DNA from 3 places in the Rhizobium sp. P43 genome. Region 3 is predicted to be linked to each of the others. Evidence: predicted binding sites of a transcription regulator. Region 3 holds the regulator's gene; each other region holds the start of a gene.
The links. The regulator LexA, encoded in region 3, represses DNA repair genes until DNA is damaged. The targets are predictions, from matches to a motif close to TGTTCNNNNTGTGTTCNG.
Positions count from the first base shown of each region.

Region 1: AC1PUL_RS19315 (metallopeptidase family protein) is a predicted target of LexA. The motif match lies at 1,700-1,717, and genes of this name have one in related genera.
Region 2: dnaE (DNA polymerase III subunit alpha) is a predicted target of LexA. The motif match lies at 1,742-1,759, and genes of this name have one in related genera.

Region 1 covers NZ_CM161539.1:3,881,260-3,884,536, forward strand. Annotated here, with positions in the region: gene AC1PUL_RS19305 (Y-family DNA polymerase) at 1-709, opposite strand, end outside; gene AC1PUL_RS19310 (hypothetical protein) at 750-1,679, opposite strand; gene AC1PUL_RS19315 (metallopeptidase family protein) at 1,840-2,283, shown strand; gene ftrA (transcriptional regulator FtrA) at 2,308-3,277, opposite strand, start outside.
Region 2 covers NZ_CM161539.1:1,960,246-1,963,522, reverse strand. Annotated here, with positions in the region: gene AC1PUL_RS09835 (lipoprotein-releasing ABC transporter permease subunit) at 1-939, shown strand, start outside; gene AC1PUL_RS09830 (ABC transporter ATP-binding protein) at 953-1,642, shown strand; gene dnaE (DNA polymerase III subunit alpha) at 1,982-3,277, shown strand, end outside.
Region 3 covers NZ_CM161539.1:1,612,849-1,616,125, forward strand. Annotated here, with positions in the region: gene AC1PUL_RS07995 (VOC family protein) at 1-390, opposite strand, end outside; gene AC1PUL_RS08000 (DUF1003 domain-containing protein) at 430-972, opposite strand; gene lexA (transcriptional repressor LexA) at 1,180-1,899, shown strand; gene AC1PUL_RS08010 (ComEC/Rec2 family competence protein) at 1,893-3,277, opposite strand, start outside.

The DNA.
Region 1 (3,277 bases), 2.1 Mb from region 3:
CTTCCCCCCGGGCTTCGAGCGAGACCTTCAAACCTGCCGCGAGACGACCGGCTATATCGAGGATCTGATCCTCGGTCATGATCGGATCTGCAAGCCGTCGTTCGGCCGACAAGATGGGGACATGCCGCCTCGGCGAAATCGGCTCTCCTTCCCGTCCGAGTGCCTGGTCTAGACGCAGCATGGGTTCCGGGCCGAAGCGACGCGTGATCGGAGGGCGCGGGGCAGGGATGATGTCACCGATGGTCTTCAGGCCGACACGGGCGAGGTTCATCACCGTCTGCGGGTCGAGCCTCAGGGCCGAGATCGGCAAGGGGTAAAGCGCCGACACTGCCTCCGTGGGAGTGACGCGCCGTGGGCCGTCAAAGCGGCTGCAGGCCCGGGCGAGACCCGGTGTCGGGCCGACCGCGATGCGGACAGCAAGACCGAAAGCCGTCATTCGGCGATCGACATCCTCGATCAGCCTCTCCTCACCGCCGAAAAGATGGGCGCAGCCGGTGATATCCAGCATCAGGCCGTCTTCGCCGTCGAGGGCAACCAGCGGCGTATAGCGGTCACACCAGTCGGCGATGGCATCGAGCAGAGCGCGGTCGGCGGCGGGATCAGCCTCGACCACGTCGAGGTTTGCACAGATGGCGCGGGCTTCCGCCAGGCCCTGGCCGGTTCGCAGACCGAAGCCTTCGGCGCTTTCATCCAGCGCCGTGATGCGCATGCTATTGGCCGAGCGGCCGGCACAGACCAGCGGCGCGCGCTCAGGATGCGCGGTCGAGCCGGGGGGTAAACGCCATGAGAGACCCCAGCGACGCCGGGCGATGCGATCGGTCGGGAGCCTTGGGAAAAACAGCGACAGAATGCGGCGATCCGAGGCCTGAGGGTGCGAGCTGTTCGAAAAGGCGAAGGCGGCGGTCATCGGAATTCCACTCCAGAATGAGTTCGGGTGAGCCCGGGATGCGGGATTTTTCAAGGGTGATGCGAAAGACGGGGGATCCTATGCTGCCGCCCAGCAGGGACCCGTCGGCAAGATGGCGCGCCGCCGCCGGCGCGGGTTCGACAGACAGGCGAAGAAGGGCGCTCGATGCTTCTTCTTCGCCGGCCTGGCGGAGTACCAACAGCCTGCCACCGGTGGCTCGCGCCTTGAGGCTCAGGCGCCTACTTTCGGTGAGGCCGAATTTCTTCGGATTGCCATGCACTTCGAGAAGCACGGTCGAAAAGGCGCGCGAGGCAAGGGCTGCCTCGGCGAGCCAGAGCGCATCCTCGATGCGGCGTGGCAGGGCATGCACCAGGGCGCAGGAGGTCAGGCCGAAATCCAGGAGGCCGGGGGCATAGGCAAGGCCGGCTTCGCGCACCACCTGGGGATCGGCGATGAAGAGCAGCCTTTGCCGGCCGACGCCTTTCGTTTCCGCCGCCATCAGGGCCATGGCCAGACCGAGACCTGTCACGCTCCCTGCCTGCTGCAGCTTCTGCCCGCGCAGCTCCAGCAATGTGCCGCGGGCCAGCATGTCCCGCATCAGTGTGTCGAAGAGATCCTGCTTTTCACGCTGTCCGTCCGAATGGACGGATGCCGATCTGTCAGCCGTGCCTTGGGCTGTCAGGCGTGCGGCATGGTCCGGCTTTCCCTCGATCCGGGCAATCGCCTCCCGCAAGGCAAAAAGCGTCTCGCGCGCCTGAGGGCTCTCGCCCATGACGATCTCTCCTGATGAATTGTTCTCTATTTGTTCCCTATGGATTCCAGAGCTTTCTAAAAGAGTCAACCGGATTCAGATAAGAATTTATTCCTCGGTTGAATTCACTCTCGAAATACGCTCGCAAACATCCTATATCTGCCGGCAGTAAGGAGTACTCATGGCCCGCATAGACCAGAGCGAGGATTGGCGCGAACGGCACGCCCCGACGATCAGCACATTCGAGTCGCTGGCGATCGAGGCCTACGGGCACCTGCCCCAGGAGTTCCGCGACCTGAGCCGCGATCTCATCATCGAGATCGCCGATTTCCCGACCGATGAAGTGTTCGAAGACATGGCGCTCGAGACGCCTTTCGACCTGCTCGGCCTGTTCGAAGGACGCGGGATTTCCGAGCGTTTTTCGATGGAAACCGGCATGATGCCGAACCGCATCATCCTCTATCGCCGGCCGATCCTCGACTACTGGGCCGAAAACGAGGAAACGCTGGGCGATATCATCACCCATGTGCTGATCCACGAGATCGGTCACCACTTCGGTCTGTCCGATGACGACATGGAGAGGATCGAGGAAAGCGCCGAAGAGGCCGCGGCTGCCGATCGCTGATTTCGGCTCATCATCCCAGGGATTTCAGCCCGAGTGTCCAAACCGTGCCCGGTAGGCGGCGGGGCTGGTTTGCAGCCGCGTGCGGAAATGATGGCGGAGCGTTGCCGGTGTGCCGAAGCCCGAAGCAATCGCGATGTCGTCGAGCGGCAGGCTTGCCTTGCGCTCCAGCAGGTCACAGGCGTGGCGCAGCCGGCGGGTCATGAGGAATTCACCGGGGCTCTGGCCTGTCAGGTCGCGAAAGCGGCGCTGGAAGGTCCGGTTGCTCATCCCCGCCCGTGCGGCCATTTCGGCGAGTGTCACCTCGTGCTGCAGATTGGCCTCGATCCAGTCGATCAGCGGGCCTATCCGCTGTCCTTCGCGCTCCTGTGGCACAGGCTTGACGATGAACTGTGCCTGTCCGCCTTCCCGATGGGGTGGGACCACAAGACGACGGGCAACGCTGTTGGCGGCCTCGGTGCCGAAATCGTGGCGGACGACATGCAGGCAGAGATCAATGCCGGCCGCACTGCCGGCGGCCGTCAGAATCTGGCCTTCGTCGACATAAAGCACATCTGGATCGAGATGGACGTCGGGATGTCTTTGCGCAATCGTGTCGGCATAGCGCCAGTGGGTCGTGGCTTTCAGGCCATCGAGGAGGCCGGTCGCGGCCAGCACCGCCACGCCGGAGCATAGCGACATCAGGCGTGCGCCCCGGACATGGGCCGCTCGCAGCGCCTCGATCAACGAGGCTGGGACCGGCTGGTCGATCCCGCGCCAGCCGGGCACGACGATCAGATCCGCCTCTGCCAAGAGTTCCAGCCCGCCGGAAGCGCTGACCGTCAGACCGCCGGCGGCGCGCAGCGGCCCCGGCTCGATCGCGGCTGTCGCGTGGCGATACCAGTGCTCTCCCATTTCCGGTCGCGCAAGGCCGAAGACCTCAACGGCAACCCCGAATTCGAAGGTGCAGAGGCCGTCATAGGCGAGCGTCACGACGCGGGGTCCCGTCAGCGGCGAG
Region 2 (3,277 bases), 350 kb from region 3:
GCCTCGGGCCGTCAAGGGGCAGGAACCGGTGCACTCGTGCGCGGCATTCGTCCGGATGATCTGACCAAGCTCACCGTCGTGTCCTCGAACATTCGTCAGGGCGACATGGTCGGCTTCGCCACGGGGCAGGGCGTGCTGGTCGGCTCGCGCATGGCAGCCCAGTTGGGCCTGTCGGCCGGCGATACGATCACGCTGGTCTCCCCGGAAGGCGATATCACGCCGCTTGGCGTCAATCCGCGGGTCAAGTCCTATCCGGTCTCGGCGATCTTCGAGATTGGGATGTCGGAATATGACGCCTCTATCATCTACATGCCGCTGGAAGAGGCGCAGCTCTATTTCAATGTCGAGGGCATCGTCCAGTCGATCGAGCTTTTTATCGCCGATCCCGATTCCGTCGATGAGCTTCGCCCGCAGATCGAGGAAGCAGCCGGCCGGCAGATCTTCCTCACCGACTGGCGCCAGCGCAACCAGACCTTCTTCTCGGCGCTCCAGGTCGAGCGCAACGTGATGTTCATGATCCTGACGCTGATCGTGCTCGTTGCCGCGCTCAACATCATCTCGGGCCTGATCATGCTGGTGAAGGACAAGGCAAGCGACATCGCCATCCTGCGCACCATGGGGGCCACCTCGGGCGCCATCATGCGCATCTTCTTCATGACGGGCGCCGCAATCGGCACTGCGGGCACGCTCGCCGGTGTCTTTCTCGGTGTCATCGTTTGTCTGAACATCGAGAGCATCCGCCAGTTCTTTTCCTGGGTCTCCGGCACCGTGCTCTTCGATCCTGAACTCTACTTCCTGAGCCAGCTGCCAGCCGACATGAATGTCAGCGAGACCATCTCCGTGGTCGTGATGGCGCTCAGCCTGTCCTTCATGGCGACCATCTTCCCGGCCTGGCGGGCCTCGCGTCTGGATCCCGTCCAGGCCCTGCGTTACGAATGAGGATGCCGAGATAATGGCAAAAGACGTGGTTCTCTCGCTTTCCGGCATTGATCGCCATTATGGCCAGGGCGAGACCGTGCTCTCCATCCTGAAAGGCGCCGATTTCACCCTGCGCACCGGTGAAACGGTCGCCCTTGTGGCGCCCTCCGGCACCGGCAAATCGACGCTTCTCCATGTCGCGGGTCTGTTGGAGCACGCCGACGGTGGCGAAGTGACGGTGGGCGGCGTTGCCTGCCAGGAACTCGGCGATGAGCAGCGGACCGCCATCCGTCGAAAGTCGATCGGCTTCGTCTATCAGTTTCACCACCTCCTGCCGGAATTCTCCGCGCTGGAAAACGTGATGATGCCGCAGCTGATCGCCGGGCTTTCCAAGGCCGAAGCGGCCGAGCGTGCCAAGCAGCTTCTGGATTATATGCGAGTCGGCCATCGTGCCGACCACCGTCCGGCCGAACTCTCCGGCGGCGAGCAGCAGCGCGTGGCGATCGCCCGTGCTGTGGCCAATGCGCCCCTGGTTCTTCTCGCAGACGAGCCGACCGGCAACCTCGACCCCGATACGGCAAGTTACGTTTTCTCCGCCCTTGAGGCCCTGGTCCGCCAGTCCGGCCTCTCGGCGATGATTGCCACTCACAACCACGAGATCGCCCGGCGCATGGACCGCTGCGTGACCCTGGTGGACGGCAAGGTCGTCGAACTCGAGCTCTGACCTCCTTATCTCCTGCTCTCATCGTTGAACCTGTTGAGCCTCGGTCAAATTTGTTCCACCGAGCTCACAGGTTTTTTTGGGTTGACAATGGAACAGGATGAGAACAAAATAAAAACATAAAGAGACAGGAGACGCGCATGACTGAAATACTTCGTGACGTTGCTGCATTTGCCTCGATGGCCGTGTTCGTATCCAGCATGGCCCTTTTGATGATGGCTCTCTGAAAATTGCGGGCGGCAAAGCTGGTGAGGAAGGCTTTGCCGCCCGACTTCCTTCTGGACTTCGCAGGCGCGAAGACCGAAAATCCCGACCGATTCAGACAATGAGGAATGAAGCGGTATGGGCGAGGACAGCGTCGGTAAGGAAGCGTCCGGTGGACTGGGTGACGGCCCGGGTTTCGTGCACTTGCGCGTGCATTCCGCCTATTCGCTTCTCGAAGGCGCGCTGCCGCTGAAAAAGATCCTCGGCAAGGCAGTGGCCGACAATCAGCCGGCAATTGCCATTACCGACACCAACAATCTCTTCGTCGCGCTCGAATTCTCCCAGAAGGCGCTGGGCGACGGCATTCAGCCGATCATCGGCTGCCAGCTGTCGATCGACATGGAGGATGGCGCCGGCGAAAAGCGCGGCGGCAACGGCCATATGCCGGACCTGCCGTCGGTCGTTGTCCTGGCCTCGGATGCCGATGGTTACGAGCGGCTGGTCGATCTCGTCAGTCGCGCCTATCTCGGCGGCGATGCCGGCCAGCCCGTGCATGTGAAACTGTCCTGGTTCCGGGAAAGCGGCGCCGAAGGCATGATCCTGCTGACGGGTGCTTCGGGTGGCCCGATCGACAGGTTGCTGAAGGATGGCCATCGCGCTCAGGCGGAAAGCCGTCTGCTGGCCTTGAAGGATCTGTTCGGTGACAGGCTCTATGTCGAATTGCAGCGCCATGGCGACTATGACCGCACCCATGAGCGGCGCATGGTGCAGCTCGCCTATGAGCATGACATCCCGCTGGTCGCGACAAACGAGGCCTTCTTTCCGGCCAAGGACGATTACGACGCCCATGATGCCCTGATGGCCGTTGCCCACAACGCGATCGTGTCCAATGACGATCGCTTTCGCCTGACCCCGGATCATTATCTGAAGAGCCGGGCGGACATGATGAAGCTGTTTGCGGATCTGCCCGAGGCGCTCGAGAACTCGGTCGAGATCGCCCGTCGCTGCTCCTTCATCCTCGATACCCGCAAGCCCATTCTGCCGCGCTTCACCGGCGGCAGCGACGATCCGGAAGAGGCCGAGCGCGAGGAGGCGCTCGAACTGCGCCGCCAGGCGGAGGAGGGGCTCGACCAGCGCCTGGCAGCCCTCGGCATGGCACCGGGTTACGAAGAGAAGGACTATCGCGAACGGCTGGAATTCGAGCTCTCGGTCATCGAGCGCATGAAGTTCCCCGGCTACTTCCTGATCGTTTCGGACTTCATCAAATGGGCTAAGCAGCATGACATCCCTGTTGGCCCCGGTCGTGGTTCCGGTGCAGGCTCGCTGGTCGCCTATGCGCTGACCATCACCGATGTCGACCCGCTCCGCTTCTCGCTGCTGTTCGAGCGCTTCCTCAATCCGGAACGCGTATCGATGCCCGACTTCGACATCGAC
Region 3 (3,277 bases):
GAAACGGAACTGGCGGGAAAATTCGAGCAAGGAACCCGCACTCATACCCTCATCGCGATACCGCGCATCGTCCGCCATGGCATCGACGGTCTTGACCACGAGGGCTGACATGCCTTCGCCGTGGCGAAAGCGGAAAGCCTGATCGCGGGCGACAAAGACATTGCCGCTGCGCACCGCGTCGAGACAGTCCTCCCGGCTGCCCACGGCCAGCGGTTCAAGATAGGTGTCGTCGCCGAAGAAGACGCAGGCGTTTTCCGTGCCGAAGGGGTGGCGCGCATCCGACGCAATCGTAAAGCCGAGGTTCGCGAGCCTTAATCGAGCGGTGTCGAGATCAATGACAGGCAGAACAAGGTGATCAATTGCGCGGGGCGCACCAGACGTCTGGGACATGGACAATCTCGTCTTCTGCTCGCTGAGGACGCCTTGCATCTAGGAAAGGCGGTTCTGATTTTGAAGGTTCTCGATCAACGCACGCAGAGCACTCAGCTCCTGGCGGGCCTCACGCAGTTCTGTCAGGACCTGCTCGTCAATCTTGTGATGAAGCGCCAGGACCTCGATCTCCGCCTTCAAATTGATCTCGTAATCCTTGGCCGCCATGAACCGATCCCGCTCCGCCTGGCGGTTCTGGCTCATCATGATGATGGGCGCCTGGATCGCCGCAAGCATAGAAAGCAGCAGGTTGAGAAATATAAAAGGATAGGGATCGAGGGCCCCGCTGGCCAGAATCACGGTGTTGAGAATCACCCAGCAGACGAGAAACAGCATAAAGCTGATGATGAAGCCCCAGGACCCGCCGACCCTTGCAATTGCGTCGGCAAGTCTTTCCCCGAAGCTCGCATTGGCGAGAAAATCCTCACCGGCGTTGGTGGAGACCGTCCGACGCTCGCGCGCTCGCTTCAGCACGTTTTTCTCGGCCGAGGAAAGATCAGATGACGACTTCCCCAGAACGAGCTTCTCGATATCCTTGAGCATTAACAACATCCTGAAAGATGGTTCCCCGGTGCCTCCCGGGGCTTATCGACCACGGCTCTGAGGCGCTTCGAACCAACGGTTTGAATAGCCTTTCCGTGGGCTATCGCATTTTCTCACCCGTTCTTCACGAAAATTTATCCACTTGCGGAACACAACTGGAACATATAGTGTCTGTTCTGGCTTTGTTTCATCTTAGGGGCACCACATATGCTGACGCGCAAGCAACAGGAACTGCTTCTCTTCATCCACGAACGGATGAAGGAATCGGGTGTCCCGCCGTCCTTCGACGAGATGAAGGACGCGCTGGACCTCGCATCGAAATCCGGCATCCACCGGTTGATCACGGCGCTTGAAGAACGGGGCTTCATCCGGCGCTTGCCGAACCGTGCGCGGGCACTGGAGGTCATCAAGCTTCCGGAAGCCTATTCGCCGAGCATTCAACCGCGTCGCGGCTTTGCGCCGAGTGTGATCGAGGGCAGTCTCGGCAAGGCGCCGCCGCCGCCTGCTGCGCCCGTCAAGTCCACAGAGCAAGACAATGGCGCCTCCGTCTCGGTGCCCGTCATGGGCCGGATTGCAGCGGGCGTGCCGATTTCGGCGATCCAGAACAACACGCATGACATCACCGTCCCGGCTGAGATGATTGGCTCCGGCGTGCATTACGCGCTTGAGGTGAAGGGGGATTCGATGATTGAAGCCGGCATTCTCGACGGCGACACCGTGATCATCCGTAATGCGTCGAATGCCAATCCGGGCGACATCATCGTCGCGCTGGTCGATGATGAAGAGGCAACGCTCAAGCGCTTTCGTCGCCGCGGTGCGTCGATTGCCCTCGAAGCCGCCAACCCGGCCTACGAGACCCGAATATTCCCGCCGGATCGCGTCAAGATACAGGGCAAGCTGGTCGGTCTCATTCGACGCTATCATTGAGCTGCATATCGGTGTGCCTCGGGCGCGCCGTTGCTGAATTCATGTGCGGTCGCCATTGAGCCTGTGCGCCAGTCGTAAAGACGGTGCGCAGTCCAGGGACGTGGTGGCCCGTGATAGGCGGGGATGATGTTGATGGCGTTTCGATCGCCATCAAGTCCTGAGATCTCCAGGGATCCCGTGGCCCGAAGGCTGGTTTCTGAGATCAGCAACGCGCCCGAGCGGCAGCCTTGCATGCGGATGCGTGCCGAAAGCACCAGAATGTCCGCGCGGTCACAGGCCGTTCCGGCGAGATCGGGACGCTCCAGCGTCAGAAGCGTGGTGCCATTTCTCAGTTTGATGGTGCAAGCTTGCTTGATGCAAGTGAAATGGCTCGTTACGGCGGAAGCACGAAGAACATCCAGAATCTCCTGCGCGTCTCGCCGCTGATCCGCAGAGAGACTTTGCTGCGATCCTCTGTCGGGTGCCGGCGGCAGCGGGCCGATGGACAGCATGGTCGGGGGGATCGCCTCTCCAATGCCAAGCACAGGCCGCCACTGATCGAAAACGAAGGCGGGCGGGCCGGCTCTGTTGACGGCCACCTTAGTCGTCTCGCCCTCGCCCAGTCTGAGCGCAACGAGGCGGGCGTCCTCGCTGATCAACAGTTCCCCGATGGGTTGCTTCGGACCAAACCAGGTGACGGCGATCGTGCAGGCGATCAAGGCCGTCCCGATATGCCTGATCGGCGTCTTCAATAGGGTCAGCAAGAGCATGCCGGCAATCGTACCGAGCATGAAGATGTCTGGCAGTCGGGGAAACACATAGCCGCCGCCCCAACTTGAAACCTCGTAGGCAACGGCGAGCACCAATTCCAGCCCCTGCCCCATGATCCAAAAGAATGGCGCATCCAGCCCGAAGGGCATCAGCAGCATGGCAATGAAACCCGAGGGCATCACGACGAGCGAGATCAGCGGCATGGCTGCCAGATTGGCTTCCAAGCCGTGGGTAGAGAGGCGGTGGAAATGGCTAATGGCAAAGACGGCCGTTGCGACCCCGCCAATCAGGGACGTCGCGAGTGTGCCCCCGACGAATTTGACGCTGCCCGAGGCGATCCGCAGCGACAGCGACTTGGCCTGGGGGAGAATCGCTCGCGGTCGCGCGCGCCACCCGGCGTAACCGGCAATCAGGGCGGCGGTTGCGGCGAACGACATCTGGAAGCTTGGTCCCATAACCGCAGAAGGCTGCACCGCGAGGATAGCCGTCGCTGCCAGCGCGAGATTGTGAAGGCTGACGGCGGGGCGATCGAAGAGCACGGCGCCCAACATGATAGCCGTCATCAGATAGGCTCGCAGTGCCGAGACCTGGTAACCGGATATCAGCACGTAGCCGGTGGTCGCTAGAA